4 regions of the Neobacillus sp. genome follow, and region 1 is predicted to be linked to each of the others. Evidence: a T-box and tRNA genes for the amino acid it is inferred to sense, from the RefSeq annotation. Region 1 holds a T-box; the other regions hold tRNA genes.
The links. A T-box is a leader RNA that pairs with one kind of tRNA and senses whether it is charged. The one in region 1 lies ahead of argS (arginine--tRNA ligase), so its partner is inferred to be a tRNA-Arg.
Positions count from the first base shown of each region.

Region 2: it has a tRNA-Arg gene. The T-box ahead of argS (arginine--tRNA ligase) is inferred to sense a tRNA for this amino acid. The anticodon was not compared.
Region 3: it has a tRNA-Arg gene. The T-box ahead of argS (arginine--tRNA ligase) is inferred to sense a tRNA for this amino acid. The anticodon was not compared.
Region 4: it has a tRNA-Arg gene. The T-box ahead of argS (arginine--tRNA ligase) is inferred to sense a tRNA for this amino acid. The anticodon was not compared.

Region 1 is NZ_DALZYO010000045.1:26,147-34,240, forward strand. It holds gene RTR43_RS21755 (NupC/NupG family nucleoside CNT transporter) at 1-656, opposite strand, end outside; gene RTR43_RS21760 (MFS transporter) at 961-2,139, opposite strand; gene RTR43_RS21765 (DinB family protein) at 2,243-2,710, opposite strand; gene argS (arginine--tRNA ligase) at 2,783-4,477, opposite strand; T-box leader at 4,533-4,746, opposite strand; gene RTR43_RS21775 (alpha/beta-type small acid-soluble spore protein) at 4,850-5,104, shown strand; gene RTR43_RS21780 (hypothetical protein) at 5,209-5,466, shown strand; gene RTR43_RS21785 (GNAT family N-acetyltransferase) at 5,605-6,156, shown strand; gene RTR43_RS21790 (TetR/AcrR family transcriptional regulator) at 6,358-6,930, opposite strand; gene RTR43_RS21795 (SMI1/KNR4 family protein) at 7,277-8,094, shown strand, end outside.
Region 2 is NZ_DALZYO010000011.1:58,602-66,695, reverse strand. It holds gene RTR43_RS08360 (MarR family winged helix-turn-helix transcriptional regulator) at 156-605, shown strand; gene racE (glutamate racemase) at 720-1,514, shown strand; gene RTR43_RS08350 (GerMN domain-containing protein) at 1,791-2,843, shown strand; gene rph (ribonuclease PH) at 2,978-3,733, shown strand; gene RTR43_RS08340 (XTP/dITP diphosphatase) at 3,746-4,357, shown strand; gene RTR43_RS08335 (metallophosphoesterase family protein) at 4,354-4,872, shown strand; tRNA gene RTR43_RS08330 (tRNA-Arg) at 4,978-5,054, shown strand; gene RTR43_RS08325 (hypothetical protein) at 5,194-5,379, shown strand; gene RTR43_RS08320 (tetratricopeptide repeat protein) at 5,345-6,370, shown strand; gene tig (trigger factor) at 6,541-7,818, shown strand.
Region 3 is NZ_DALZYO010000001.1:30,660-38,753, forward strand. It holds gene whiA (DNA-binding protein WhiA) at 1-143, shown strand, start outside; gene RTR43_RS00160 (HPr family phosphocarrier protein) at 263-520, shown strand; gene clpP (ATP-dependent Clp endopeptidase proteolytic subunit ClpP) at 944-1,549, opposite strand; tRNA gene RTR43_RS00170 (tRNA-Arg) at 1,755-1,826, shown strand; gene rpoN (RNA polymerase factor sigma-54) at 1,961-3,283, shown strand; gene RTR43_RS00180 (glutaredoxin family protein) at 3,299-3,550, shown strand; gene RTR43_RS00185 (sugar-binding transcriptional regulator) at 3,700-4,722, shown strand; gene gap (type I glyceraldehyde-3-phosphate dehydrogenase) at 4,772-5,779, shown strand; gene RTR43_RS00195 (phosphoglycerate kinase) at 5,918-7,102, shown strand; gene tpiA (triose-phosphate isomerase) at 7,233-7,994, shown strand; gene gpmI (2,3-bisphosphoglycerate-independent phosphoglycerate mutase) at 7,987-8,094, shown strand, end outside.
Region 4 is NZ_DALZYO010000023.1:46,503-54,596, forward strand. It holds gene RTR43_RS15035 (FixH family protein) at 1-193, shown strand, start outside; gene RTR43_RS15040 (YjcZ family sporulation protein) at 808-936, shown strand; gene RTR43_RS15045 (YjcZ family sporulation protein) at 1,009-1,098, shown strand; gene RTR43_RS15050 (CotD family spore coat protein) at 1,824-2,201, opposite strand; gene gad (glutamate decarboxylase) at 2,532-3,944, opposite strand; tRNA gene RTR43_RS15060 (tRNA-Arg) at 4,439-4,512, opposite strand; gene RTR43_RS15065 (YwaF family protein) at 4,576-5,319, opposite strand; gene RTR43_RS15070 (M6 family metalloprotease domain-containing protein) at 5,637-7,448, shown strand; gene mutS (DNA mismatch repair protein MutS) at 7,654-8,094, shown strand, end outside.

The DNA of each region.
Region 1 (8,094 bases):
TGTTCTGTTACTTCATAGGGATTAATAATATTGGCAATGATAAATCCGCCAAATAAGTTTAATACCAATGCGGTAATCACATATTTTGGGTCAACCATTGTCATATAAGCCCCTAAAATCGATGCCGAAACCGTTGACATTGCTGAGGTGCACAATGTATACAGACGATGTTCAGGTAGGTAGGGGAGCTGTTTTTTTACAGAAATAAACACCTCAGACTGGCCAAAAACAGCAGATGCTACCGCATTATAAGACTCTAATTTTCCAAGACCATTCACCTTACTTAAAATGAAACCAAGGAAACGAATGATGATCGGAAGGACTCTAATGTATTGGGCAATTCCGATCAAAACAGAAATAAAGACAATCGGCATCAGAACGTTTAAGAAAAAGGGAGCTGCCCCTTTCATCGCCATTCCGCCGAATACAAAGTTTATTCCTTCAGCTGCATAGTTTAGAAGATGTTCAAATAACCCTGATACTCCTCTAATAATGATAAGCCCTACTCCTGTATTAAGCAGTATATAAGCTAATAACAGCTGCAAACCGAGCATAATCGCAATCGGCTTAAACTTTATCCCTTTTTTATCGCGACTAACAAGATAGGCAAGCAAAAAGATTACAACCAATGCCGCCAAAAACAATACAAATTTCAAAATATTTTTCTCCTTTTCCTGTTGTTATCTCTGTGATGTAAAGAAAGAACAAATATACATTTTTCGACAAAAATCGACAGCGTTTTCACACATAAATCTGATTATAGAATTGTGCATCATACGTGTCAACCTTTTGTAAGGAAGTAGTAAAATTCAGGATATTCGCTCTCATCAAATATTATTTTTCCTTTTTTTATACCTTTTGATTCATAGAGGATAGAAAAAGGCATGGAGGCTATCCTTCTCCATACCTTTAAGTAACATTACAAAACATAATCCATTGCGCTAATTCTACCTCTTTTTATCATCCTTGTTGTGCCACATTTACCCGCTCTTTATATAAGAAATAGACATAGAGTAGCATGGAAATGAAGATCGAGACAGCTGAGGTACTATAAATGCTGCTGTAGCCAAGAAGGTGGCCAATCTGACCAAACACCATCGCCCCTATGCCGACACCTAAATCGAAAAAAGAATAGAAAGTGGCATTCGCCATGCCTCTTCGATTGTTTGGGACTTTTTCAATAGACCATGCCTGCAGGGCTGGCTGTACCGTTCCAAAGCCTAGACCATATAAAACAGCCGCTACAAATAGAATTGTGCTATTAGGGAGCCACGATAACAAAATCATTGCCGTTAATATTAACAATGTTCCCGGAATAAAGACGGCTTGATGTCCTTTTCGATCATAAAGCTGTCCTGCAAATGCCCTTGTGACCATCAGTGCAATTGCGTAGAGCAAAAAATACAATTGAATCCCGGCAATATGTTTTTCAGCCGTATATAATGGGAGAAAGGCAGCAATCCCGCCAAAGGTTACTGTGATAAAAAACATCAGCATCGAAGGCTTCAAAGCACCTTTTTCGTAAAGATCAAGTTTAGCCTTTGCCCTTGCCGGCTTTTGCTCGACCTTTTTGTACGATATTCTAGATGACAACAAAAGAGCCATCAGTCCTAATCCTGCACAGATAAGGAAAAATTGTTTAAACGATATGATGCCGGTTAAAATCAGCCCCAAAGATGGGCCAAATGCTAGTGCCAGATTTCCTGATAGCCCGTAATAACCCATTCCTTCTCCTCTTCTAGAAGCAGGGATTAAGTCAGTGGCAATCGTTCCTGATGCCGTAGTGGAAAACCCCCAGCCAACCCCTTGAACGACGCGCATCACAAATAAGAAAACGATGCTGGTTAAAAACCCAAAGGATCCGACTGAAAGGACAAAAATGGCTAAACCAATGAAATAAACAAAGCCTCTTCCTTTTGTTTCAAGTGACTTTCCCGCATACGGTCGAAGTAGTAAGGATGAAAAGGTAAAGATCCCTACCACAAATCCGATCAATTGATCATTTCCTCCTAAATCTTCCACAAACAGAGGAATGGTTGGTAGCGTCATTTGAAATCCAAGAAAGATAAAGAAATTAGCTAAACAAATAAGAACAAAGTCTTTTGTCCATATTTTCTCTTTCCTCAACTGTTTTTCCATATAAGATGAAGTCTTCCTCTCTTTTTTATTAAGAATTTATGATTTCTTTTCAGACAATGAAAAATCGTTTCTACGACTAGTAGAAACGACCTTTCACAAAAAATTATTTTGCATTAGCTGCTTCAATGACGCGTTTCATGGCCTGCATTTGTCCTAAATGAAGGGATTCATGGAAAATCGCAAAGTTGGCAAGTTCGCCAAAGGTTTCTAGCCCTAGGAATGGACTTTTCAGCCTTTCGTTAAAACTTCCCTCTGGAATTTCTTTGATTCTCTTGATTTGCTCTTTTAACTGTGCCGTCAATTCCTGTACCGATGGAACATCACCATGCCAATCAGCCGGCTTAGTTCCTGTTGCAAATAACTCGATATAGTTTGCTGGTAAGTTAGTCGATTTTTTTGGGAAACCAAACATAAATTGCTCTGCGACGGTTAATATGTGGCCAACATGCCAGTGAATCGTATTGTTAAAACCTTCAGGCTGCACGTCCACTAGACCTTCATCCAGCATTTCCACGTTTTTCACGAAATATCCCCTCGTTACCTCAAAGCTTTTAAATAATAATTCACTCATTTCTTTTAACCCCCTTTGATTTGCCTAGCTATAGTTTATACCATATTAAGCCAATTATGAAACTAAACAAACTTACATTTCTTCGGGTGCTTCGATTCCCAATAATCGCAAGCCCTCTTTTAGGACGACGGTTACACTGTAAACAAGGGCTAAACGTGCTGACTGCTCCTCATTTTCTTCAAGAACTTTAACTTCCGCATAATATTTATTGAATGCTTGTGCAAGGTCAACCACATATTTGGCCACCTGTGACGGGTCAAGGTTTTCACATGCCCGTTTAATCGCATTTGGGAATTCCATAAGCAAGCTTGTTACTTTCCACTCCTTTTCCCAAGCAGCAAGATATGCTGCAGGAGGTACATCAGTCTGCCAATTTCCTTTTCGTAAAATAGAACATGCCCGGGCAAATGTATACTGAACGTATGGGCCTGTTTCGCCTTCAAAGCGCAGCATTTCCTCTAAGGAAAAATCGATGTCGTTCATGCGATTGTTCTTTAAGTCGTGGAAAATTACCGCTCCGACACCCACTTGTTTGGCCACTCCGTCTTTGTTTGCCAGGTTTGGATTTTTTTCTTCAATATTGTGGCGTGCCATCGCAATCGACTCTGTTAACACTTCTTCGAGTAAAACTACCTTACCTTTACGCGTCGACATTTTCTTGCCATCCTTTAACATCATCCCAAACGGAACATGAACCATTTTCTCAGCCCAGGTATAACCCATCTTTTTTAGCACAGCGATTAGCTGTTTGAAGTGAAGGCTTTGCTCATGGCCCACAACATATAAGGATTTTACAAACTTGTAGTTTTCCTTACGATAGAGGGCAGCTGCTAAATCGCGGGTCGCATAAAGTGTTGCGCCGTCTGACTTTTTAATCAGGCATGGTGGCAATTGTTCGTCGGTCAACTCTACCACCTGTGCCTGATCAGATTCAATCAGGAGTTGTTTCTCCTCAAGAAGCTTGACGACCCGATCCATTTTATCATTGTAAAATGCTTCGCCGGCATAGGAATCAAATTGCACGTTCATCAAGTCGTAAATTCTTGAAAATTCCTTTAGGGATTCGTCACGGAACCATTGCCAAAGCTGTAATGCTTCCACATCGCCATCTTCAAGTTTTTTAAACCAGCTGCGCCCTTGGTCTTCAAGTGACGGGTCCATTTGCGCTACTTCATGGAATTTAATATATAAGGCTAATAGCTCCTTGATAGGGTTTTGTTTTACCTTTTCAGCATCGCCCCATAATTTATAGGCTGTAATTAACTTTCCAAACTGCGTACCCCAGTCGCCTAGATGGTTAATTTTAATTGGTTCATATCCGCATTTCTCCACAATAAAAGCTAACGCGTTTCCGATAACAGTTGAGCGCAAATGCCCCATCGAGAAAGGCTTGGCGATATTTGGTGATGACATGTCAATTGTGACATTGCCTCCGCCCTCTAATTCTTGTGATCCGAAAAGGGATTTTTTCTTTATAATTTCGCCGACAATTTTTTCTGAAACTTCCTTTTTATTTAAAAATATATTAAGGTACGCCCCCACCACTTCAATTTTTTCAAAAGTTGGGGATTGAATCTTTTCACCTAGTTCTAGCGCAATCAAATTAGGTGACTTTCTTTTTAACTTTGCTAATGTAAAACATGGAAAGGCTAAATCACCGCGTGAAGCAATTTTCGGTTTTTCAATCATAAGTTCCAGTTCAGTCAATGATATTTCTTTTCTAAGCAGTTCAAAAAGAACAGTTGCAAGCTCCTTCTTAAAATTCATTTAAAATGACCTCCTTATTTTCTATATATAAATACAAAAAACTCCCGTCTCTATAAAAAGAGACGAGAGTTTGAATATCCCGCGGTACCACTCTAATTGTTCAAAAAGAACCTGCTTTCCCTTTGTAACGGAGCATTCTCCGACTTACCCTACTAGTTTCAGGCAGGCATCTCAAAAGTGCGCTTCATTATCTGATCCGTATCAGGCTTGCACCACCCCTGATTCGCTAAAACATCCTAGATAATTACTCTCTTTTTCATTGATTTTCCCAACTTGATTACCAGTTATTATACTGGAAAGATTAGGATTTATCTAGTCCTCATTGATGATTTTTTTTGCTCTGGTAATCCTAACAGTAAAGGAGGGATTTTAATGGCCAGAAAAAATAAAATACTTGTTCCAGAAGCAAGAAATGGTTTAGATGCGTTGAAAGCAAAAGTCGCCCATGCCAGGAGCCCAGAAGAGGCGAAATTTGAAGCAGCCCAAGAAATGGGTGTTCCCTTAAAAAAAGGCTATAACGGTCAGCTTACATCTGAACAGGCCGGAAAGGTTGGCGGCAGACTAGGCGGCAGCATGGTCCGTGAGCTTGTCAAAATGGCACAGGAAAACCTTACTAAAAGACAATAATTTTTTGGGGTCTAAAACCTTATTAGACCCCTTCTTTTATTTCGAAAAAGTTTGACAATTTTGTGACAATTGGTAGAATATTCAGTAATAAAGGAGTTGAGGGAATGCAAGAAGAACACTTAAAGAATTTACAACCCTTTAAAACGGCAGCCTTCTTTGGAGGTGGATTTGGACTAATTTTTCTTTTATTCAGCCCTTTTGCAAGCGGTTACGCTATTCTTTTAGGGCTTGGAATCGGAATAACGGCCGCTTCCGTGGTTCTTTTCCTGTTTGGAACCTTTTTGTGCTTAATGGAAGAGTATACCGTCAGTAGTAAAGGTAAAATGAAGATTGCTGAATCTTCAACAAAGTCTTATAATTAAGTTACTTTAAATTCGAGGAGATGTGCCAATGCTATCGCTCATTGCAGGAATCCGAAATCGCTGGTAAAACCGGGGGCCCAGGATAGCCTGAAAGATGCGCTGACTGCCCCCAATAAATAGTAGGGGGAACTAATGATGATGATCCATGATTTATTTACAGGAAAACTGGTCAAATTAACCGCTCCAAGAGATTCAGATGCAGCGGAAATGGCCAAGTGGCAAGAAAATAGTGATTATTTGCGAAACGTTGATACCGATTTTGCTGTACCAAAGTCGGTTGATGCCTTAAGAGAGCATGACTCTGCTAAAAGCCACGGTTCGAGTAATTTCGAGTTCAGACTGCGTACGATTGAGGATGACAGGCTAATTGGCTTTGTCGCTCTTCACGGTATGGAATGGAACAATCAGGCATGTTTGCTGGCGGTTGGAATTGGCAATCCGGAATATCGTGGCAAGGGCTATGGAACCGATGCCTTAAACTTAATGCTTCGCTATGCTTTTTATGAATTGAACCTGAATCGCGTCGGTCTAGACGTTATCTCCTATAACCTTCAAGCGATTAAAGCTTATGAAAAGGTTGGTTTTAAGGTAGAAGGACAGATGAGAGACGCTGTTCTTCGCGATGGGAAGAAATACGACCGTGTGATTATGGGGATTCTTCGTGATGAATGGCTAGAAATGCAAAAATAAACGCAAACAGACTTGTGTAGCTAATAACACAAGTCTGTTTTTTTTGAATTTTTTATGAGTTTTGTATATATTCAAAGGTGTTTTGCACATTTTCTATGGGCTTTTGTACACTTTTTTCAAAAGGTTTTGTACACTTTTTCAAAAGGTTTTGTACATTTCTTCATAGCTTTTATACAATCATTCATTTTCAACTAAAAACCATTACCTCGGAAGCCCTTGCAATAAAAACACCTTCATAATTTCGGCGATTTGCTCCGAGCTTAACGGTGCATGATTTCTCTCCCAATCGGAAACAAGAGCGATATACATTTTTAAAAGGAGATAACTTGTCATTTCGGTGTTAGCAGGTGGGATGGCTCCCTTTGCAATTGCTAATTCAATTTTTTGCTTCAAGTAAGCAACGATCTCATTTTCCATATGCTGGAGCATTTCTGAAACCGCTAATGTTCCCATCTCCGCTTCCTCTTGAACCAGCTTAATCATGAGCTGATGTTGGGAACGAAATTCTAATAAGCGATATAGGGCCCGATGAACATTTTCCGTAACCGGTAAATCCGGCTGGATGGCTGCCTCTGCTTCTACAATCATTTCTTTCACTAACGTGGAAATAATCTCTTCAAATAATTCTTCTTTATTTTTAAAAAAAGTATAAATCGTTCCTTTTCCTACATTGGCAAGCTTTGCAACCTGATCCATTGTCGTTGCTTTATAGCCAAATAATGAAAAGGATTTTGTCGCCGCTTCAACAATCATCTTTCTTCTGTCGGGTGCCATGCAAACTACCCTCCTTTTTGACTAATTTAGTTTTTCGGTCAATTACTTATAATTTTACTATAGCATAGCCTGTATTTCGTTTCAAATTTTTCTCTAAAGTGTTTGAACATATATGTATACTGTTGAGTGACAATAAAGTTGTTTAATTACAAAAAAATCGTTAAATTTACAATACAGATGTTTAATAAATTCTAGCCATACCATATTCCATTAAAGGGCCATATTCTTGAATAACACTCAACAACGAAATTGGTAAATTTATGTTAAAATATACTGAGAAGATTGTGAAGAAGTGACGTTACAAATCGAATAATTCTCCAATAATTTTAATAAAGGTAGGTCAATCATGAAAAATCTAATAGAGTTGCTCCCAACAAGAAAACCGGGAGTGGATGAAATACATATAAAAGCAGCAGAAGAGAAGTTAGGTGCACTGTTTCCAGAAGAATATAAAGAACTTTTTATGTTGATAAATAACCCTGAGATTGGCGATTGGATTCTCTATCCGATTAAGGATAGCCTAAATCCAAAACATACGTGGGACGATATCGTAAGACAAAACCTAGAACAAAGAGAAGAAGCTTTATCAAATGATTTAATAGCGATCGGTGAGAACGGAACAGGAGATAAACTATGCTTTCGTGTTAGAAAAAAGTTCATGCAAAGTCAAGTATATGTCTGGGATCATGAAACAACCCGGGCTAGGAGTGTAGTCTTATCATTGAAAGAATTTATCGAACGTGAGGTTGCTAAATATAAAAATGAAACAATCTCCCTAGGGACATTCCAAGTGACGAGTGGCAAGCTTATTATAAGCGATCCTTGCTATGGTTACGACGAAGAAAATACTGAAGATTTGCAGGTTCTTTTAAAGCCAGCTAAACTAGGGGATTGGTCAGCTACTGTTTCTTATAATGAGGAAGAGGTTGTCCATCAACTTGTAGTCTTTTGGGGAAATACGGAGCCCGAAGGGGTATGGGTCCCAATCGATCAGTTGCTCGCGGTCGATTCAGCCCAAGCTGGGATTTTTGATTTCGCTTTCTTTGATGATGATGAAAAAATAATTGATGAAGTAGAAAATGTTTATGATATTGAGATAGATGACGATGTATCCAAATATTATGTTGCATGCTGCGATGCAGTTGCTTCTGAACAGCAAAGTGG
Region 2 (8,094 bases), on a different contig from region 1:
TTTGTATACAGTCTTTTCATTAAGTTTCAACTTGAAATTTTAGTGAAAAAAGTAGAAAATAAGGACAAGCTTTATGACATTTAATAAGGAATAAAGGCTTTGTTTTTTTATTATACAAGTCTTGAGGAGAAGCCTATTTTAGGGGTGTATGAAGGATGAAACTCGAAAATTCACAGAGAGTGAATGGAGACATAGTAGCTAATATCGAAAAGGATTTACGTTACATTTCCGGAATTATCAAACAAAAAGGAAGAGAGATGTTGAGTAATTATACGATTACTCCGCCACAGTTTGTTGCCTTACAATGGCTGTTTGAAGATGGAGACATGACGATTGGTGAACTATCCAACAAAATGTATTTGGCCTGCAGCACAACTACTGATCTAGTTGACCGAATGGAGAAAAATCAGCTCGTTGTGCGGGTTAAGGATTCTAGCGATCGTCGTGTGGTGAGAATTCACTTGCTTGAAGAAGGCAAACGAATCATTGATGAGGTTATTCAGAAGCGACAACAATATTTAGAGGAAGTGTTAGTCAATTTCTCAACAGAAGAAATTGAACTTCTTCAAAGCAGCATGATGAAGCTCCATCAAGAAATGCGTTAACTGAAAACGCGCCGGTTGGCTAGATAGTTAGGACAGTTCATAAGGCGTAGTTGAATTAAGAAGTTCAGAATTTATTGATAGAAATTCTGATTAGCTAAAAATGAGGCGAGATGTTTGAAGCAACCAATTGGTGTAATAGATTCTGGGGTAGGTGGGTTAACCGTTGCCAAAGAGGTCATGAGGCAGCTGCCAAATGAGAAAATTATTTATTTGGGAGATACCGCACGATGTCCCTACGGACCACGGACTTCGAAGGAAGTAAAAAGATTCACCTGGGAACTAACTACTTTTTTACTAGAAAAAAATATTAAGATGCTGGTTATTGCCTGTAACACGGCGACGGCAGCTGCACTGGATGATATTCGCAAGGAGTTATCCATCCCTGTCATAGGTGTAATTAATCCAGGAGCTCGGGCGGCAATCAAACGAACAAAGAACTATCGAGTAGGTATTATTGGTACTGAAGGAACAGTTAAAAGCGGTGCTTATGAAAAAGCTTTGAAGTCGCTAAATAGCCGGCTTTATATAACAAGCCATGCCTGTCCAAAGTTTGTTCCTCTTGTAGAGAGTAGCGAGTATGACGGACCGATTGCCGAAAGAATTGTCGATGAAGCCTTAAAACCACTGCTGAATCAAAATTTGGATACGCTTATTTTGGGCTGTACCCATTATCCATTACTAGAACCCCTGATTAAGGATGTAATGGGTGATTCCGTTAATGTGATTAGTTCAGGGGATGAAACTGCACGGGAGATAAGTGCCATTCTACAATATAACGGCCTGCTTGAAACAAGTGAAATTGAGCCGGAGCATGAATTTTACACAACGGGTTCGCGGCGGATATTTGCCAAAATAGCCTCTCAGTGGCTCGGGATCCCAATCAACAATGTAAAAATGATTAAACTATAACGACCAGGAGCCCCCTTTAAAATCAGGGGCTCTTTTTGTGCCTATCAAAACGAGAGTGTCCACCATACGCGTACATTTGTCCACGAGTGGTGCCTGACACCCAAAGTGACAACCATAGATGTCCCCTAAAGTGAAACCCATAGAAGAGCCCTGTAAAATGCCCTTCATTAAAATGAAAAAATTTATATTATCTTTTATTTTTCTTTCTTAACACGGTCTATTTTTCTACAAGGCTCGTATACATGATAGTACAAACTGTCTTAGGGGGGAATTTATGTGTCTAAAAATAAAGCAAAAATCCTTGGGGTGACTGTGCTTTCTTCAACAGTACTGCTATCTGGCTGCGGCTTGTTTGGGACGGAAACAAAAAAGAAAATTGATCCGCCAAAAACGGTAACTGTTGGAGATAAAAATGCAAGTAAGGAATCAGCTGCAAAAGATAAAGGTAAAGTTGAAAACACGGTAAAAACAGAACTTTATCTCCTTGATAAAAATGGCTATGTGGTCCCACAAACACTAAATCTGCCGAAAACAAATTCAGTTGCCACACAAGCACTTAAATATTTAGTAGCTAATGGCCCAGTCACAAACATGCTTCCTAATGATTTTAGAGCAGTCTTACCTGAGGACACAGAGCTAAGTGTTGATATAAATAAAGAGGGGGTTGCAACTGTTAATTTCTCAAAGGAATTTAAAAATTATGAGCCTAAGGATGAGATGAAAATTCTCCAATCGGTTACTTGGACCCTGACACAATTTAATAATGTTAATTCGGTAAAGCTTAAAATGAATGGCCATGAACTGACTGAAATGCCAGTCAATGGAACCCCTATTAGTGAAAATCAATCAAGGGCTTCCGGTATTAATTTTGATACAACAGATGTTGTTGATCTTACGAATACAAAACCTGTAACCGTATACTACATTGGCGGCACTGAGGGCTCCTATTACTATGTCCCTGTTACTCGCAGGGTTAGTAACAATGAAAAGAATAATATTATTGCGGCTGTCAATGAATTGGTGAAGGGTCCTAGTGGAAAATCCAACCTGGTTTCTGAGTTTATGTCTGATGTAAAGCTGCTTGAGGCACCTAAATATGAGGATGGAAAGGTTACCTTGAACTTTAATAAAAATATTTTTGGAAGCTTTGAGGATAAAGAAATTTCGCAGTCCTTATTGGATGCACTTGTACTGTCATTAACTGAGCAAAAAGGTGTTGAAAAAGTCGCTGTTCAAGTTAACGGTAAAGCAGATATTAAGAATGATAAGGGTAAAAAACTATCGGAACCGGTAACTCGTCCTGAAAAAGTCAATACAGGTAGTTTTTAAAAAATAATTTTTGTTATACTATATAGAGACAATGAATGAGGTTGGCTTGAAGGCCACCTCTTCTTTATTTGGTAGTAGGATTCAGAATCTTAATGCCAATTGAAAAATAAACAGTAATTGAAGGAGGAAGTTTTGTGCGTGTTGATGGAAGAGAGCCCTTACAGCTAAGGCCCATACATATTGAAACGAATTATTTAATGCATCCAGAAGGTTCTGTCCTTATTTCTGTAGGTAATACAAAGGTGATTTGTACTGCCAGCATAGAAGAAAGAGTTCCTCCTTTTATGAGAGGGGAAGGCAAGGGCTGGATTACTGCCGAGTACTCGATGTTGCCAAGAGCAACAGAAACAAGAAATATTCGCGAATCCTCGAAAGGAAAAGTTACCGGCCGTACAATGGAAATCCAGCGTTTAATTGGCCGTGCACTTAGGGCAATTGTCGACCTTGGTGCGATTGGCGAAAGAACAGTTTGGATTGATTGTGATGTTATCCAAGCTGATGGCGGAACACGGACTGCCTCCATTACTGGTGCGTTTGTCGCAATGGCGCTAGCGTTAAATTCATTAGCCGAGAAAAAGTCATTTTCGAAGTTCCCAATAATCGATTATTTAGCGGCAACTAGTGTTGGGATTTTGCAAAATAACCAAACTGTTTTAGACTTAAACTATGCTGAAGATTCGAAGGCTCAAGTTGATATGAATGTAGTCATGACGGGTAATGGCGAGTTTGTTGAACTGCAGGGAACAGGTGAGGAATCTACTTTTTCCTATGATCAGCTTCAAGGTCTGTTACATGCGGCCCAGGAAGGGCTTATGGAATTATTTGAACAGCAAAAAGCAGCACTTGGTGCGGAAATAACCAAAAAAATCGAAAGTAGACGAAAGAAATAAGAGGCGATTAGTATGAAAGAAGTTATTATTGCTACAAAGAATCCAGGAAAAGCTAGAGAATTTGAGGAAATCTTTGCGAGTAGGGGAATTGAGGTTCGAACCTTGCTTGATTTTCCAGAAATTCCAGATGTAGAAGAATCAGGTTCCACCTTTGAGGAAAATGCCGTTCTGAAAGCAGAGGCTATCTCCCAAGCACTTAACAAAATGGTCATTGGTGATGATTCCGGCCTATTAGTTGATGCCCTTGAAGGTAGGCCAGGCATTTATTCAGCACGCTATGCAGGCGAGCCGAAAAATGATCAAAATAATACGGATAAAGTCCTTTCCGAATTGAAAGACGTTCCTGAGGTGGAGAGAACAGCGCGGTTCTACTGTGCACTGGCAGTAGCTGTCCCGGGGCAAGAAACGATGACGGTGTCAGGCACCTGTGAGGGTCGTATTCTTGAAGAGCGAAGAGGTTCAAATGGGTTTGGCTATGATCCAGTCTTTTATGTGCCGGAACAAGGTGTCGCCATGGCTGAACTATCTTCGGATGAGAAACACAAAATTAGCCATCGTGCGAATGCGCTTAAGAAGCTTGACGTGGTTCTTGATTCAATTTTAAAGAGATCTTGGCAGTCATGAGCAAGGTATTAATCGTCAGTGATAGTCATGGATTGACGAAGGAACTCGAGGTTATAAGGGAAAGGCATATAAACGAAGTGGACATGATGATTCATTGCGGTGATTCCCAGCTTACTCCGGATGATAAAGCCATTTCAGGTTATTTGACTGTAATGGGAAATTGTGATTTCAGCGGCGGGTATCCTTTAGAGACGATTTCTGAGGTTTCTGGACGGAAGTTCTTCATTACCCATGGACATCGTTATTCTGTGAAAACTTCGTTGATCAATCTAAAATATAAGGCGCAGGAAGTGAATGCGGATATCGTCTGCTTCGGTCATTCTCACATCTTGAGTGCGGAAGTAATTGATGGTACCTTATTTTTAAATCCCGGCAGCATCCGCCTGCCACGAGAGCCCATGGAAAAAACATATGTGATTCTTGATTTGCTTGAGGAAAAAATAAAACTGTCTGTGTTTGAAATGAACGGGCGGGAAATGGCAGAGTTGGCCCGTGAATTTACTTTGCCAAAGTGATGGGGGAAATATCCCCCCCTTTCTTCTTGAAAAAAATGAACAAAAACCTGTTGACTTTTAGATGTTAGGATAATATAATAAATCTTGTCTTTGATAACTGAATATGTCCCAGTAGCTCAGCCGGATAGAGCATACGCCTTCTAAGCGTACGGTCGGGAGTTCGAATCTCTCCTGGGACGCCATACTACATACTAAACCATTAACCTCACTTTTAAAGTGAGGTTTTTTTGTTTTTTTGATCTCGCCTTTCAGGGTGAGTTTTTTTTGACCGATAGGAAAGTATAACTTTCTATCAGGCATAAGTGCACTAAGGAAAGCTTCGTGAGCATAACCATTGCAGTTGAAAAGCTGTGCTTTTCTACGAACTACGCCTCTGTCTTCGCCCTTAGGGGCTCGCCAATCGGCGAGTTTTCTTTATCCTTTATTTATGCTAAACTATTTTTCAACGACAAGCCGAAGGACGGTTTTTTTTATGAAGAAACGGGAGCAAGCGAAGAGAAAAGATAATGTCATCTTTTTTCCCGGAATTGAAAAGAGATTAACAGCAAAAGGCTTAGAAAGCCTCGATAATAAAAAATTCAACGAAGCCATAAATCTGTTGGAAGAAGCAAAAGAACTAGACCCAGATAATGACGATATATTAATCGGGCTTGTATTTGCTTATTTTGAAGTAGCTTCTTTTAAAAAAGCAAAAATACTTGCAAATGAAATGCTTTTAAAAGGAATTGGCGACTATTTTCAAATGGTGGATTTATATTTAACGGTGCTGATTCAGCTGCATGAGTATCAAGAAATCGTCTCGACCATTGAAGTTTTATTAGATGAGAAAGAAATTCCTCCAGAAAAACATGATCATTTCATTACCATTCTACAATTCAGCCGGAGGATGGCCGAGAATCGCCAACAAGACATAACTGAAACAGTGCCGGAAGAAAGCACTGTTAAACAGTTAAATCTTTTTGAAATCGATAATCTAAATGATCAAATGCTGCTTGTTGCTAGTTTGGCTGAAAAAAATATCCGCCCCTATGTCGAAGAAATTGCCGAATATTTGAAAGCAGATGGAGGGCATCCATTTCTCAAAACGATGCTACTAACACTTTTACAAGAGCAAGAAATTGAGCGGGAATTAGTAGTCAGGAAATTTTCGATGGAAGAAAAGGTGATTCCAACGCAGTTGCCAGAGGTTAAATTGCAGCCAAGAATGATAAAGGTAAAAGAATTATTAGCAGACGGTTTGGAAAGTGACAATCCAGTCCTGTTTGAAAATACAGTCGGAATGATAGAACGGATTTTTTTTATCAGCTATCCTTTCGAGCTTGAGCCGGAAAGTTCTGCTGCCTGGGCTGGTGCCTTCCACTTACTTGCACAAGAATACATGGGATTAGATCCGAAAATCGGTAAAATCGCAAGTGAATATGCTGTTCACCCGAAAGAAATTGGTCAGGCGATTGTAAAAATCGAGGAAATAGAGAAAATTTCTTATCCTAATATATAGGCTTCGCTGTTGAAAGAAAACAAACCTATGATATAATGTAGGGGTTGCATTGTGTAAAAAACTATATTTTACATTTAAAAAATGGAAATAGTGCTTGGTGGACAAGTCATTTTCCGACTCTAAATTCGTTACGAATGAAATGAGAATAGATTTGTTGGAGGGAAAAAGGTATGACAGCAAAATGGGAAAAGTTAGAAGGAAACCGCGGTGTCCTTACAGTTGAAGTAAGTGCTGACCAAGTTAGCAAAGGTTTAGAAGCGGCATTCCAAAAAGTTGTAAAGCAAGTAAGCGTTCCAGGCTTCCGTAAAGGAAAAATGCCTCGGGGAATGTTTGAAAAGCGCTTCGGTGTAGAATCACTTTATCAAGATGCATTAGATATTCTTCTTCCAGAAGCATACGGAAGTGCAATTGATGAAACAGGTATCGAGCCAATTGACCGCCCAGATATCGACATTGAGCAAATGGAAAAAGGTAAAGACCTTATCTTCAAAGCAACTGTTCAGGTTAAGCCAGAAGTGAAATTAGGCGAATACAAAGGCTTAGAAGTGGAAGACCTCGATACAACTGTTACGGACGAAGACGTTGCAAACGAATTAAAGACACTTCAAGAGCGTCAAGCTGAGCTTGTAGTTAAAGAAGAAGGCACTGCCGTAAACGGTGATACTGTTGTTTTAGACTTTGAAGGCTTTGTTGATGGTGAAGCGTTCGAAGGTGGAAAAGCTGAAAACCACACCCTTGAACTTGGTTCAGGATCATTCATCCCAGGCTTTGAAGAGCAATTAGTAGGTGTAGCTGCTGGCGAATCTAAAGATGTGGAAGTAACATTCCCTGAAGAATACCATGCTGCTGAGCTTGCTGGTAAACCAGCAGTTTTCAAAGTAACGGTTCATGAAATTAAAGGAAAAGAACTTCCTGAATTAGATGACGAGTTTGCAAAAGATGTTGACGATGAAGTCGAAACATTAGACGCTCTTAAAGAGAAAATCAAAACTCGTTTAGAAGACAGCAAAAAGCATGAAGCTGAGCACCACCTACGTGATACAGTAGTAGAAACAGCTGCTGCAAACGCTGAAGTGGAAGTTCCAGAAGTGATGGTTGATACTGAAGTTAACCGTATGCTTCAAGAATTCGAACAACGCCTGCAAATGCAAGGTATGAACCTTGAACTTTACTTCCAATTCTCTGGTCAAGATGAAAATGCACTTCGCGGACAAATGAAGGAAGAAGCTCAAAATCGCGTAAAAATGAACTTAACATTAGAAGCGATTGCAAAAGCTGAAAACCTTGAAGTAACGGACGAAGAAGTTAACGTTGAGCTTGAAAAAATGGCTGGTATGTACAACATGACTGTTGACAGCATTAAACAAGCGCTTGGCGGTTTAGAAGGCATTAAAGCAGATCTTCTTCTTAAAAAAGCAGTAGACTTTCTTGTTGAAAACAAGAAATAATTTTTAAATAATGCAAGGCACGATTTTTGATCGTGCCTTGTTTTATACATTTTTTCTATTACATATTATAATAAGTAAAGGGAAACCTTTTTAATGTCTAGCTCTAACGTCTGGGCAAGGCGCTTAAGGTTTTTCTTAACAATGGACAGGAAAACAAGCTACCAACAGCGAATAAATAATTTCCATACAGGTTTTAGATTTATTTTTAAAAATTATGGTTAAGATTAATGAGTACATAAGTTTTTTTAAAATGACTTACACAAACCAAAAATGAGT
Region 3 (8,094 bases), on a different contig from region 1:
AATATCCGGATGTTACTTTAAAAGAACTTGGTGAAATGGTTTCTGGTGGTGCCATTAGTAAATCAGGCATTAATCATCGCTTGCGAAAGATTGATGAGATTGCGGAGAAGCTACGTGCCGGGGAAATAGCCCCGAGGAATTAGCGGAAGCGGCAATGACTCCCCAAAGTATAGCCCTTTATTAGGGTCGCGTGGAGTTAACTTTGTGAAATGATGAATTTGTTTTAAGAATATAGAATTAAAACATAGGGAGGAAATGTGTAATGTTGGAGAAACAGGTAGAAGTAAAATTGAAAACGGGCCTTCAAGCCCGGCCAGCCGCACTTTTTGTGCAGGAAGCGAACCGCTTTTCAGCTGATATTTTTCTAGAGAAAGATGGCAAAAAGGTAAATGCAAAAAGTATAATGGGATTAATGAGCCTTGCAGTCGGCTCAGGAATCGTGATTAATATTATCGCAGACGGTGATGATGAGGATAGAGCTATCAACGCTTTATCTGACTTTATTCAAAAAGATCATTAATTAGGAAGGGTTTGGCTCAAATTTGAGGGCAAACCCTTTTTTTGTGTGGATGAACAGAGGCATCGGTCAAGGAGTGTTTATTTTTTTTGTAATAAATGGTAAAACAGCCATAACATACGAAAAATGAGCCAATAAAGTGAAAAAATAGGCCAATCCCCCAAAATAGGGGAGGTAATCCTGTAAATCTACCGCTAAAAAACTATCATGAGCCTCAACTCCCAACCCTATCATGGAAATAAATTTAGAGAACAAGCCGTAGTCACCTAATAAAGGCGGTGAGAGCAGAGCTAGACTTCACATCTTTCGTCTAGTGAAATGGGTATTTCACTTTAACTGGTTAAAGTGATTCATTTTTGCGGCGCTCCGCCCCTTTTCCACAGAAAAGAAAAAAGCAACCGGCCCGGAAGCCGATTGCTGTAATCATTACTTTTTATCTGTGGTTTCATTAGGTTTACGAGTGATGATGCTGTCAATAAGGCCGTATTCTTTTGCTTTTTCAGCAGTCATGAAGTTATCACGATCGGTATCCTTTTGAATCACTTCAAGTGGCTGGCCAGTGCGATCTGATAAAATTCCATTCAACTTTTCACGAAGGAACAAGATCCGCTTTGCAGCAATTTCAATTTCTGTTGCTTGGCCTTGAGCACCACCAAGTGGTTGGTGAATCATGACTTCGGCATTAGGTAGCGCAAATCGCTTTCCTTTTTCCCCTGCGGCAAGTAGGAAGGCACCCATTGATGCAGCCATTCCGATACAAACGGTTGATACATTTGCTTTAATATATTGCATGGTATCGTAAATCGCCATTCCGGCTGTGATGCTTCCGCCTGGGCTGTTGATGTAAAGTGTAATGTCTTTTTCGGGATTTTCCGCTTCTAAAAATAATAATTGTGCTACAATACTGTTGGCAACATTATCATCAATAGCGCTGCCAAGCATAATAATCCGGTCTTTTAACAGACGAGAATAAATGTCATATGCACGTTCACCGCGGTTTGTTTGTTCAATAACTGTAGGAATCAAATTCATATTTCTTCCTCCTCCTGAGTGTGAAAGTTAAAAATAATATGTATTGTTATCATACACTGATGGTCAATTAAGGTCAAACAATTCAACTTTTAAATGTTCGACAACTTTCCCTATTTCAGCATAACCATTCCAGCCAACTTTAAAACCTATTCTTCACTTGCAAAGTGAACAAATCTGGCATATAATATGTAAGTCGCTAATATTTGCGCTCGTGGTGCAACGGATAGCACGTAAGATTCCGGTTCTTAAAATGGGGGTTCGATTCCCTCCGAGCGCGTCATGAAAGCCTCCTGTTTTGTGTAAACAGGGGGTTTTTAATTTATTAATATTATTCCTAAACAATCTAGATATCAATTTCCATTACCCGAAAACCCTTCTTTCATGTAAAATAGGATCATAGGGGGGAGACAAATGAACTTGAAGGCGAGTTTATGGCAGCAGCAAACATTGAAATTGGCGATGACGCAGGAGTTATCACAGGCGATTGCTTTATTGCAGTATTCGGCCCAAGAACTTGCTGATTTCTTAGAAAATAAGGCACTCGAAAATCCCCTTATGCAGATTGAGAGTGGGAATGTTCAGCCGATGAATCCCCTCATTGACCGTAATCGACGGAAGCACCGCAAGGCGGAAAATGACTGGATTGAGCAAATTGCCGATAAGCCATTTTCATTGGAAGATTATCTAATTTCGCAATTAAATATAGCAAACCTATCGGCGGAGCAATTAAAGGTTATCCGCCATCTTATTCAAAATCTTGATGAAAACGGTTACTTTTTTGGCGATCTTGCCAACATTGCTGAAAAACTACGGGTATCAGAGGAATTGGTAGAAGAGGGCCTTGCCGTTATTCAAACACTTGAACCTGCGGGAATCGGTGCAAGGAACCTTCAAGAGTGTCTGTTAATGCAAATTTATTATAAAAATCCAGAAAACGAGCTTGCCCAAAACATAATTTCCAACTATTTCATCCCGTTTGCCGAAAAGAAATGGAAGCAAATTTCGAAGGAATTACAGGTATCACTTAAAGAGATTCAAAATGTATCTGACGAAATACAATTGCTTGATCCAAAGCCTTGTGCCATCTTACGTACAGAGTCCACGACGTATATTATTCCCGATGCCATCGTGGAACAGTCGGCTGCCGGTCTAACGGTTCGCATGTTTGATGATGCCCTGCCAAGGATAAGCTTTAATGAGCAATATTATAAAAAATTCAAGGACCAGGATCAACAGGTCAGTAGCTTTTTACAGGATAAGCTCCAGGATTATCAATGGATAATAAAAAGTATTGAACAGCGAAAAGAGACATTAACAAGGGTTGTTGCTAAAATCGTTGAAAAACAAACATCCTTTTTTCAAAAAGGCTTGCAATATTTAGTTCCGATGACGATGAAGGAAGTCGCCGCGGAACTCGATGTTCATGAATCGACTGTCAGTCGAGCAGTTCGGGAAAAATACGTGCAAACCCCAATTGGGACCTTTCTATTAAAATCATTTTTCACTAGCACCATCCAAACGGTCTCCGGGGATGAAAATACCTCATCGACACAGGTGAAGAATACGATTAGAAAATTAATAGACCAAGAGAAAAAAGAAAAACCGCTTTCTGATCAAGAAATTGTCGAACAATTGAAGTTGGAACAGGGAATTGTTGTCTCAAGGAGGACCATCGCTAAGTACCGCGACCAGTTGGGGATCCCCTCTTCTTCTAAAAGAAAAAGGTTCAACTGAGAAAGGAACAGAACAATGGCGCAAACAATTATCACGTTATATACCAGAAATCGTTGTCCGCTATGCGATAAAGCAAAAGCAACACTTCTGGAACTGAAAGAAGACTGGAATTTTCGACTGGAAGAAATTGATATTGAAACAAGTGATGAATTAACCGAACACTATGGATTAATGATTCCAGTCGTTCATATCGACGGGGAAGAGGTCGGATTTGGCTTTGTTGACAAATTTGACATAAGTAATCGTTTACAAGAAAAAAACGGATAAATTTAGGTTGAAATAGGTTGAAATAGGTTTTCACTCCTGCTACAATGAAAATTGTAGTAGGGGTGATTTTTTTTAGAGTAGGCGGGACATAATATGTCTATGGTGGACATTTTACGGCCAACTACACAGAATAAAGGAGCTTGCGATTCATGCAGTCATTTATCGATATCCAAAAAAGATTATTACCCGATCTCCTTCAAGTCTTGCAAAAAAGATATTCCATCCTTAGGTACATAGGATTTATGCAGCCGGTGGGAAGAAGGAGTTTAGCTGTTAGTCTTGGATTTACAGAAAGAATCCTTCGTAGTGAAGTAGACTTCCTCAAAGAGCAAAACCTTATTTACCGTAATAATTTGGGGATGATTTTAACCTCGGAAGGAAAAAATTTACTTGAGGATTTGGAAGGCTTAATGCGCGAGTTAAAGGGTATTGATGTGATGGAATTAGAATTGAAGCATCTGCTCGGCATTAAGAAAGTCGTTATAGTACCCGGTGATAGCGACGAATCAGCAATGGTTAAAGGCGAACTTGGCAAAGCTAGTGCTATTTGCATGAAAAAGCTGCTAAGCGGGAAAAATATCATCGCTGTTACGGGTGGTTCGACCATGGCTGCTGTCGCAGAAAGATTAACGCCAGAGTTGAATCAGCAGGAGTTACTTTTTGTTCCAGCACGAGGCGGAGTTGGTGAAGATGTTGCTAATCAAGCAAACACGATTTGCTCGAATATGGCGAAAAACACCGATTCTAAACATCGCGTTTTCTACGTTCCTGATCAGGTCAGTTCAGAAATTTATCAATCTCTGATTAGAGAGCCTGATATTCATGAGGTTCTAAAGCTAATAAAATCAGCAAGCATGGTTCTCCATGGAATTGGAGATGCTATCACAATGGCTGAGCGGCGAAAAACCAACCCCGAAATCAAAGAAAAGCTTGAAAGTGGGGAGGCAGTCGGCGAAGCTTTTGGCTATTATTTTAATGAACAGGGCGAGATCATTCACAAGGTATCAACAATTGGACTTCAGCTCCAAGACTTGGCCCACATTCCAAATGTCATTGCCGTTGCAGGCGGGACCTCAAAAGCAAAGGCTATCAAGGCATACTTTAAACAAGCACCAGCATCGACGATTTTAATTACCGATGAAGGTGTGGCAAAAAGGTTATTGAAAGGGTAAATCCTTTTAAAATAATACATCTTTACCCAATAAAAGGAGGAATTTTATTATGGCAGTAAAAGTTGGTATTAATGGATTTGGACGTATTGGTCGTAACGTATTCCGTGCGGCTTTAAACAATAGCAATGTGGAAATCGTTGCAATCAATGACTTAACAGATGCAAATATGCTTGCACATCTTTTAAAATATGATACTGTTCACGGAACTCTTGCTGAAGACGTTACGGTTGACGGTGAATACTTAGTAGTTGGTGGTCATAAAGTAAAGGTTATCGCTGAGCGTGACCCTGCACAACTTGGCTGGGGCGACCTTGGTGTTGAAGTAGTGGTTGAATCAACAGGCCGTTTCACAAAACGTGAAGATGCCGCGAAACACCTTGAAGCAGGTGCGAAAAAGGTTATTATCTCTGCACCAGCATCAAACGAAGATATTACTATTGTAATGGGTGTTAACGAAGACAAATATGATGCCAACAACCATCACGTGCTTTCTAACGCTTCTTGTACAACAAACTGCTTAGCACCGTTTGCAAAAGTGTTAAATGATACTTTCGGTATCAAACGCGGTATGATGACAACTGTTCACTCATATACAAACGACCAACAAATCCTTGACTTGCCACACAAAGACTACCGTCGTGCTCGTGCAGCAGCTGAAAACATGATTCCTACTTCAACTGGTGCAGCAAAAGCGGTTTCCCTTGTTCTTCCTGAACTTAAAGGTAAATTAAACGGTATGGCAATGCGTGTTCCAACTCCAAACGTTTCTGTTGTTGACTTAGTAGCAGAGTTAGAAAAAGATGTAACAGCTGAAGACATTAATGCAGCATTGAAAACAGCTGCTGAAGGCCCATTAAAAGGAATTTTAGCATACAGCGAACTACCATTAGTTTCTAGCGACTACAACGGTTCTACTGCTTCTTCTACCATTGATGCCTTATCAACAATGGTTCTTGAAGGCAACATGGTAAAAGTACTTTCTTGGTATGATAACGAAGTTGGTTACTCTAACCGCGTTGTTGACCTTGTAGATTATATCGCTTCAAAAGGACTTTAATCTTCTAGTTTAAATTGGTTATTTATCTAGAACATGATTATAATGAAATGGTATTTCCAAAGGGGAGTGGGGAGGATTCCCCCTCTCCTTTTTTAATGTAGCTTACCACAATCCAATACATTAGGAGGGTCCTTTACAATGAACAAGAAAACACTAAAAGATGTTGATGTGAAAGGTAAACGCGTTTTTTGCCGGGTAGATTTTAACGTGCCAATGCAGGATGGGAAAATTACCGATGAAACGAGGATTCGTGCAGCGCTACCAACGATCCAATACTTAATGGAACAAGGAGCGAAAGTGATTTTAGCTAGCCATTTTGGTCGTCCAAAAGGCAAAGTGGTTGAAGAAATGCGCTTAACTCCAGTTGGCATCAGACTTGCTGAACTTCTTGGTAAAGACGTGAAAAAGGCAGATGAAGCCTATGGCGATTCTGTAAAGTCCTTGATTGAGACGATGAAGGAAGGTGACGTGCTTCTTCTTGAAAACGTCCGATTCTATCCTGGTGAAGAAAAGAATGACCCAGAGTTAGCGAAATCATTCGCTGAGCTTGCTGATGTGTATGTGAACGACGCATTTGGAGCTGCTCACCGTGCCCATGCCTCAACGGAAGGAATTGCTCACAATCTTCCTGCTGTTTCCGGCTTCTTAATGGAAAAAGAACTTGAAGTACTTGGTAAAGCCCTTTCTAATCCGGAACGTCCATTTACAGCGATTATTGGCGGTGCTAAGGTAAAGGACAAGATTGGTGTTATTGAAAATCTGTTAGAATTAGTCGACAACTTAATCATTGGCGGCGGTCTTGCTTATACATTTGTTAAAGCGCAAGGCCATGAAGTCGGGAAATCGCTGCTTGAAGCAGACAAGATTGACCTTGCTAAATCATTTATCGAAAAAGCAAAAGAAAAAGGCGTTAATTTCTATATGCCAGTTGATGCGGTAGTAGCCGATGATTTCTCAGCAGATGCCAATTCTAAAGTAGTGGCAATCGAAGAAATTCCTGCTGATTGGGAAGCACTCGATATCGGACCAAAAACAGCAGAAATTTATCGTGATGTCATTCAAAAATCAAAATTGGTTATTTGGAACGGACCGATGGGCGTGTTTGAAATTGATAAATTTGCCGGCGGAACAAAAGCGGTTGCCGAAGCACTTGCCGAAGCGGAAGGTACATATTCAGTAATTGGCGGTGGCGATTCAGCAGCAGCAGTCGAAAAATTTGGCTTAGCAGATAAAATGAGTCATATTTCCACAGGTGGTGGTGCTTCCCTTGAGTTTATGGAAGGAAAAGCATTGCCAGGCGTAGTTGCTTTGAACGACAAATAGTTTTTTCCTAAAAATAACTTATATCTGTAAATTTAATGAGATATCTACAAATTGCATAGCGAATATCTACAATTTTCAGAGCGATATCTACAAATTGCGTTTTAACAACCCATGAAAGGATGTGCCACTCATGCGTAAACCAATCATTGCAGGGAACTGGAAAATGAACAAAACACTCTCCGAAGCAAAGAGCTTTGCTGAGGAAGTAAAAGGACTTGTGCCTGCCGCAGACAAAATGGAATCTGTCATTTGCGCGCCAGCTTTATTTTTACAAAGCCTTGTGGAAGCAACCCAAGGTAGCGATGTGAAAATTGGTGCTCAAAACATGCACTTTGAAGAAAGCGGTGCGTTTACAGGTGAGATTAGCCCGAAAGCACTCGTGGACCTCGGTGTTCAATATGTTATCATCGGTCACTCGGAGCGCCGGGAAATGTTTAATGAAACAGATGAAGCTGTTAACAAAAAGACGCTTTCTGCTTTTAAATACAATCTAACACCAATCGTTTGCTGTGGTGAAACTCTAGAGCAACGTGAAAATGGCGAAACCAATAACCTAGTCGGTGACCAAGTTGCAAAGGCACTAGCAGGATTAACAGACGATCAAGTAAAACAAACGGTGATTGCCTATGAACCAATCTGGGCAATTGGTACAGGAAAATCGTCGACATCGAAGGATGCAAATGATGTTTGTGCCCACATCCGTCAAGTTGTGGCCAAACAATTTTCCCAAGATGTTGCTGATGCCGTACGAATTCAATATGGTGGCAGTGTGAAACCAGAAAATATTAAAGAATACATGGCACAATCTGATATTGATGGTGCGTTAGTGGGCGGAGCCAGCCTAGAACCACAATCATTTTTACAATTACTGGAGGCAGGTAAGTATGAGTAAATCTCCAGTTGCTCTCATCATCCTTGATGGCTTCGGCTGCAGGGGTGAGACAAAAGGGAACGCGGTGGCACAGTCGAAAAAGCCAAATTTTGACCGTCTT
Region 4 (8,094 bases), on a different contig from region 1:
GCTGACAGGGGATATGAGTGAGATTAAAAAATTGACTAATACCCTCGGTGTGCATTTTGAGAAAAAAGGTGCAGAAGTTTTGCATGATAATAAAACCTTTATTTTTGATTCCTCAGGAAATTTAACGCATGAATTCACCGGCAGTAACATTGACCAGGAAGAATTATTTCAAGTTGTGACTGGAAAGGAATAAAAACATTAAAAATTTCATTACACTATCATAATTTTCAACGCGTAACGACAGTTAATGGCACACATCCTCATTCTCATAAATATAGCGGCAAAACGAGTCCTAGCGATTAGGAATAACTTTTGAAAAGTCACCAGTATTCGCTAACACAAGTCCACCAATCAAAAGTGTAAAAAATAAATAAAATAACATCTCCCAGGATTGAAGGGAAAATCATAATTAGTTCGTTAAATTCGTGTCAACGGGTAACGTTAGCTATGGATACAATCATATTAATTTAATTGGGATGTGGATATACATAACGGTAGCGAATATTCTGAGACCTGATGTCATCTAAAATGTCCATCTGCTTATTTTTAAAATTTCAGCACTTGTCCATTCCCTTTTTTTTCGATTACATATGATATTACTACCACCGCACCAGCTCATATATATTTACCTCTTAGGAAGCGTTTGCATGTATTGCAAATGCTTCTTTTCAATTTTAGAAATTTTTTCAAAAGTTTGCTGATTTTGTTCTTACACTATGATGATTGTCCAATCAACCCTTTTCTTATGAAATATATATACATAGTAAAGTGTTTTCCCTCTAATATTTCAATAGGTGGTGAAAAGATATGTGTTGGGGATCATATGGTTGCGGCGGAGGTTATGGCTACGGTGGAGGCTATGGCGGAGGCAGTAGTTTTGTATTAATTGTTGTCTTGTTCATTTTGTTAATTATCGTTCTTTCGAGTTTCTGTTAGTTTTTTGTGCAACCTAACGGTATGCATTTTTCCATTGAGAAAAGTATTAAATAATTACTGGAGGTGTTATTTATGGGTGATGGAATGGGAAGTGGTTTTGCGTTAATCGTTGTCCTGTTCATTTTACTGATCATTGTAGGAGCTTCTTTCATGGGCTACTAAAATGAAAGGAACAAAGGGCAGGTTGAGTTAATCTGTCCTTTGTCTATAAAGTAGGAACAATCCCAAACCATTTACTAAAATTTACCCCAAAAAAGTGTTACCGAACGAAGCCGATCCATCCCTTCCTGTAGCCTTGGTGTTATTTTAACTAAAAATGGATAGGGTACTTGTGCTTTTATGTGAATTCCAGGAAAACCTAAATTACTTGCATTTGTATGGAAACTTATCAAGATATTCTCGAATGCTTACAAATCAGTACATATAATGCCTAAGATACAATTTAGGGTAAAGCGTTGCCAGAATAAAGACTGGAAAATCATTTATTTCGAAAAGGGACGTAAGGTCCTAAATATGGAAAAGCAGCTGGATGTCCAAAGAGGATCGGTGTCATGTGAATGATGCTATGTCCAATATGATAACTATAAGGATTATAGTGTATGATCTGACTCCAAGCTCCAAACGTGGGTGAAGGGAAACCTAAGTATAATGGTCCATCGGTCCCAGTAATAATGGTGTACATGCTATCACCAACTAATTTTTTATCATTATATGTTTTAATGAGAAAAAAAGCATGTTCTTTCTGTTTATCCGCACAAGTATGTGGTTGTCTATGGATGAATTACTAATACACATTAAGCAGTGTGGATTGCGAATTGTGTACCTACGGTATATATGATTAACTATTTAGCATAAATGAAAAACCCCCGAATGGGGGCTTCTCGAAATTAATATCCGAATGGGCCTGAAGGACAACAAGGGTTATGAGGTACTCCGCACATTGTATGATGTTCACAACATTCATTTACACAGGATTCTGTGTGCGGGAAATAGTGTTGATGATTAATCATATGCTTGTTGACTGTAGTGGTGTGAGAAGGGTGAACATGAGCCACGACTGTGTTGGACAAATTCGTTTTTACAAATTGTTGCGGTGGTGAAAATAGCGGTGGATCGTATTGAGTAGGCAACATTTGAGGTGGACAGTATTGTGGTGGACATGCACCATAATGTGGCAAGCAACCACCACCTCCACCTCCATATGGATAACCCCAATTTCTATGCATATATAAAGACCTCCTTATGAATTTGGTGTATTTCAACATTAGTCTATGTAATCAAAGGGTTTGTGGACTAGTTAAACACCTAATTATTTCCAATAATTCAAAGTTAATGATTTTTCGTATCAAAATATTCAATGTGTTCTTCTGAATCAAACGTCGACAGAGGGATCGAAAAATGAATGAAAACAATATAATATAGTCTAAAAAATAGTTAAAACAGAAAACCCTTGCTAGGCAAGGGTTTTTGTACGTCCTAGAGAGGATGTTTGGTGGTAAATTGGTGAACTCCTTCAAAAACAGAGCTGACACGTTAGATATTATGCTAACATAAGGTCTTGACATAATACCGCTACTCTCTTGATTGTTTCGACATCAATGGTGATAAACATTGTCGTATTTCGTGTCATGTGGTATTGGTCCATCCAGAGAATCCAGAAATGAAACGGCTTGTTTGAAGTTCATTAAGAACAAGTGAGCCAAGTCCATGGAGAATCCATTTCGAACCACAACGCGCATAATTGTGACATCTTCCATGTCCGGGGGTAAAGGATAAGCCGGCACTTGCCAGCCAAATGTACGCAATTGGCGGGACAAGTCGTAAAGATTCCAGTTTGATGTGTAGCCTTCTTTCAGTCGCCATGATAATACCGGAATATCCGAGCCGTCAGTAAATAGTTCAAAAGGTCCCATGTCATGAATCGCTTTGCTAAGGAATTGCGCCACTGCCTGAGACGCCTTTTGCACCTCATAGTACCCTTCTTTGCCTAAACGCAAATAGTTATAATATTGCAGGAGTACTTGTGCTCCAGGACGAGAGAAATTCAGGGCAAAGGTTGGCATGTTCCCACCTAAATAGGAAACCCGAAAGATGAGATCCTCAGGGAGATCCTCAGCCTCACGCCAAATGACCCATCCCAGCCCTGGGTAAACTAATCCATATTTATGTCCGGAAACATTGATGGATTTCACCCTGGTCAACTGAAAATCCCAGACTAAGTCCGGCTGAAGGAACGGTGCTATAAATCCTCCTGAAGCAGCATCTACATGTATCGGAATATCAAGATCCGTTTTTGCCTGAAACTCGTCCAATGCTCTCGCAATAGCGGCGACCGGTTCGTAAAGTCCTGTGTAGGTTACCCCAAGAACCGGCACCACACCGATTGTATTTTCATCTACGACAGCGAGTACACCCTCTGGATCCAGATAAGGATGATTCGGGGTAATATTCACATAACGCGGCTCCACGTCCCAATAGTTCGCGAATTTTTCCCAAACGACCTGAACAGCGGAACTAAATACGATATTTGGCCGGTCAATCGGCTTCCCTTGTTTCTTACGCGCGTTTTGCCAGCGCCGCTTTAACGCAAGACCACCGAGCATACACGCTTCCGACGATCCCGTTGTCGAAACACCTATCGTATTTTGCGGGGAGGGCGCATGCCATAGATCGGCTAGAATTCGAACACACCGTTCCTCTATTGCCGCTGTCTGCGGGTATTCGTCCTTATCAATCATGTTCTTTTCGACTGATTTGGCATATAAGAGATCTGCACTGGGTTCCATCCAAGTGGTAACGAATGTTGCAAGGTTTAGACGTGCATTGCCATCTAGAGCAATTTCATCGTGGACAATTTGATACGCAGTTTCTGGCAACATGCCTTGTTCACGCATCCGAAAACGTGGAACGGCCTCTTCTCCTTTGCGGGAGAATAGAGGATTTACAGAAAATTCGGGAGGTAACATCCTTTGTGTGACTTGCTCGCGGCGAGGGTGCCATTGTGGCATACACGATCAACTCCTTCACGTAATTAGACTTCTTATGTTGTTTTGTGAATAAATGCCATAAAATATTCATAACGCAGTGAAATGTTTATAGATGAAAGCTTAATAACCGGGATCATAGTCCTAAACATTCTGAAACATGTTTATACAAGTAGGGGGTGAACAGTTTGGCTAACGGGATCTAATACCACGCGTGCGACGTTTTCCCCCGACTACCTATATGATAAGACCATATAAAAAAGGTCAACCAGAAATCTGGCTAACCTAATATTACGAACGGGTGCTTATTTGAAGAAAAGATAGAAAGACTCCTTACGGGGAATTATTTTTATTGGATTATCACCAGGAATGATTAATAAGCATTACATATAAAAGCAAAATAATTTCTTTGACAATAGGTTTTTGTCTCATATGGTGGTAAATTGGCTATTTAATAAGTAAAAGTATAACTATAACAGATAAAATAGAAAAACCCTTGCTATGCAAGGGTTTTTAGACGTCCCAGAGAGGATTCGAACCTCCGACCTACAGTTTAGGAAACTGTTGCTCTATCCTACTGAGCTACTGAGACACAAAAATAGGAACGTTATTTATTATAATGAGTTAATCGGAAAAGGTCAATAAAAAGTTGATTTTATTGAATCGGCAGATTTCTGGTCATTTCTGCTTTTTTCCCAGCTTTTTCGCGGAAAATCAACCAAACGATTAAACTTAATGAAATTAATAAACCTTCTAACGATAAAATATACCAGGGGTAGGGGCCGAGAACATCCAATAAACTTGCGCTCCTTGGCTTGTGACTTAAGAACATATAATTTCCGCCCACCAGCTTATTAATAAACATAATAACCGGCATTAGAACATTCAAAAAGATAAACAATTTTAATACGGACCAGATGGTTGGCCTGTATCCCTTTGCCCAAGTAAAATAGAGCGGCACCCAGATGATCATTAAATGAGTATAAAAGAAATGAAAGAACCGAAAATGAGGGAAGTCATAACGTAATAATGGGGTGAATAACGCCTGAGATGCGCCTAGTAATGCAGTAAATAATAGAATCTCATAAATTAATTTTTTCCTTGTCAGTAATAATATCACTGTTAAAATCAAGCTGATGCTGCACAATTCCAAAGGTATGGCATGACTAATATGCCAACTACCATTTTGTAACATCCATAAATGATAAGTTGTTTCCATTATAATCAACGAAATTGCTACCCCGATTTCAGCATATCTCCATTCTTCTGCTTTCAGCTTACCTCTAAACAAAAATATCAAGATTGAAACTAAAATGAAGATGGAAATAACAACAAAGTGACTTAGGGAAAACATCTGAAAATCATAGTTTTTGTTACTGTGTCCAAACCACTCTACCATTTAACCACCCCATTTATGTTATTAATTCTTTTATTCAAACATTTAGTAAAGTATATTCGATGAAATAGCTTTTACTCCTTTAATGAAATTTATTGTTATTACAATATGAAGTAATTTTTAAATAGAAAATTTTAATTCTGTTAAGAAATAAAACTAATTGTCTATCATTAGACACTTCCCTTCAACAAAGTATGGCAAAAAAAGTAATTTACTAACAAGGATAATCGACATAATATTCCGGCATATGAAATTATAATAATATTTGGTAGTGTATTAGCACTATTACTATTTACCAAACTGTTAAAGGGGGAAATGTAATGAAAAAAATTTTTTCACTTGGACTTGTATTAGCAATGGTATTTTTCTCTATTGTTCCAGCATTTGCGAAATCAACTCCAGTCACGAAAAAGGAATTTACACCCAAGCTTCCAGACTATCAAAAAGTTGATCCTAATCTCTCAAAAGATGTTTTAAAGAAAGGCGGCACGATTAAAGGAAAAGAACTACACGGCTATAATGGTAAATCGTATAGTAAGCCACAAGAAACTGAGAGGTTACAGCCCAAAAGAGTGGAGGATTTGAAGACAAAAGGGATTGCCATTGTGGTGGATTTTCCTTTAGCTGCAGATGGAAAAAGTGCTGTTCCAGGTGTTAAATATGACCCAATCCCAATTAATCAATTTGATGATCTTATAAATGGAGATATGTTTAATCCTTATAGATTGGATATGTTTAAACATCTAGCAACTTTCAATGGAAAGAAAGCTTCTACCAATCGCACAATGAAGAATTTCTATAAAGAAGTTAGCTATGGAAAATTCAGTATGGATATTGATGTTGCAGGATGGTATACCTTGCCGCATTCCTATGACTATTATTTAGGTCAGAACAAAGGGTACCATAATCAAAATGGAGATGCACATATTGGGGAGTTGGTAAAAGATGCTATTAATCTAGCATCAAAGGATGTAGACTTCTCCCAATATGCCGTTCCAGCACAACCAGGTGATTTCTGGCTGCATGGTGCTGATGCCACATCATTTATAAAGGACGGGCAAACCATTGACAAAATTGTACCTAATCTACTAATCATCCATCGTGGAACGGGTGCAGAATTTAGCTTGGACCCAAGCCTAATATGGTCACATAAATGGGATATTACAAGTGCAAGCTATTTCGGACAATATTATCAAACTGGGGTGGAGCCTGATGAGTCAACATTAGAGCACACAGTGGTTAATGGTGTAGCGGTGGATACGTATAATATCGTTCCAGAGGTGGGGCAGGATATTACAGGATATTTAAAAATATCAAATCCTGATGTTGTGGGACCGGATTATAATGGTAGAGAACCATCTCCACCTAGCGTTGGGGTTTTTGCACATGAATTTGGTCATGTTCTAGGGCTGCCAGATTTATATGATTATGGTTATGATTCGGAAGGAGTGGGAATGTATAGTTTAATGGCTGGTGGTTCATACGGTCGTGACATGAATAACCGTTATTACTCAGGAAATTCACCAGTCCATCCAGATGCATGGTCAAAAACATATCTTGGCTTTGCTAAGGCGATTGAAGTGAATAAAAATCAACAACTAACTCTTCGTCCAGTAGAACAGCAGCCCGATATTTATAAGGTTAATGTTCCTGGCTCGGACGGTCGTGAATACTTCTTATTAGAGAATCGCCAGCAAACTGGTTTTGATGCTGGATTAGAATACAACTTAGATGGTAACAAATTACATGGATTAGTCGTCTATCATGTGGTGGAGGATATTCTCTCACGTAATTTCTGGAGACCAAATGAAGCGCAAAACTGGGATTTAAACCATCTTGGTTTAGCACAGTTGCCAGTAAATCCTGCCAATGGAGAGCGGCATTATGCGGTAAGTGTTGTTCAAGCAGATGGTTCCTTTGATTTGGAGCACTATTTGAATGATGGAGATTCAGGCGATGTATTCCCTGGTAAATACAAAGTAACCTCTATAAGTCCTAAAGGGAATGTGGGTCCAAACACAACCTCATTATACAAATGGTCGAAAAAGGGCACTGAAACAGGCATTCAAATAACTAATATTGTTGAAGAAGCAAATGGTACTGTTAAATTAAATGTAATTTTTAATAAATGATAAGATGTTGATTGTAAAGGTGCAGGAGAAGAATTCTTCTGCACCTTTATTTTTTTGATTACTCAAACTGTAGATTGTCAATTCTCTATTTATACTGGGATATCCCTTTAATTTGGAGAATAATCGACGAGTGCCTGACACGCTCATTTTGTGTTATAATAGTTTGTCGAAGATACTCGAAATGAATATAACCGTGGAGGTCATTATGGCTGCTTATACGCCGATGATACAGCAATATTTAACCGTTAAGGCAGATTATCAAGATGCCTTTTTATTTTTTCGCCTAGGTGATTTTTATGAAATGTTTTTTGACGATGCGATTAAGGCATCACAGGAATTGGAGATAACATTAACAAGCCGAGAAGGTGGCAGTGATGAACGAATTCCGATGTGTGGTGTACCATACCATGCAGCCGCTAACTATATTGAACAGCTTATTTCAAAAGGCTATAAAGTTGCGATTTGTGAGCAAATGGAAGACGCAAAACAAACAAAAGGAATGGTTAAACGGGAGGTAGTCCAGTTAATCACGCCAGGTACGGTGATGGATGGAAAAGGATTAACGGATAAAGAAAACAACTATATTGCCTCGATTACCGCCTTTGATGATCAAACATATGGTATTGCCTACAACGATATTTCAACA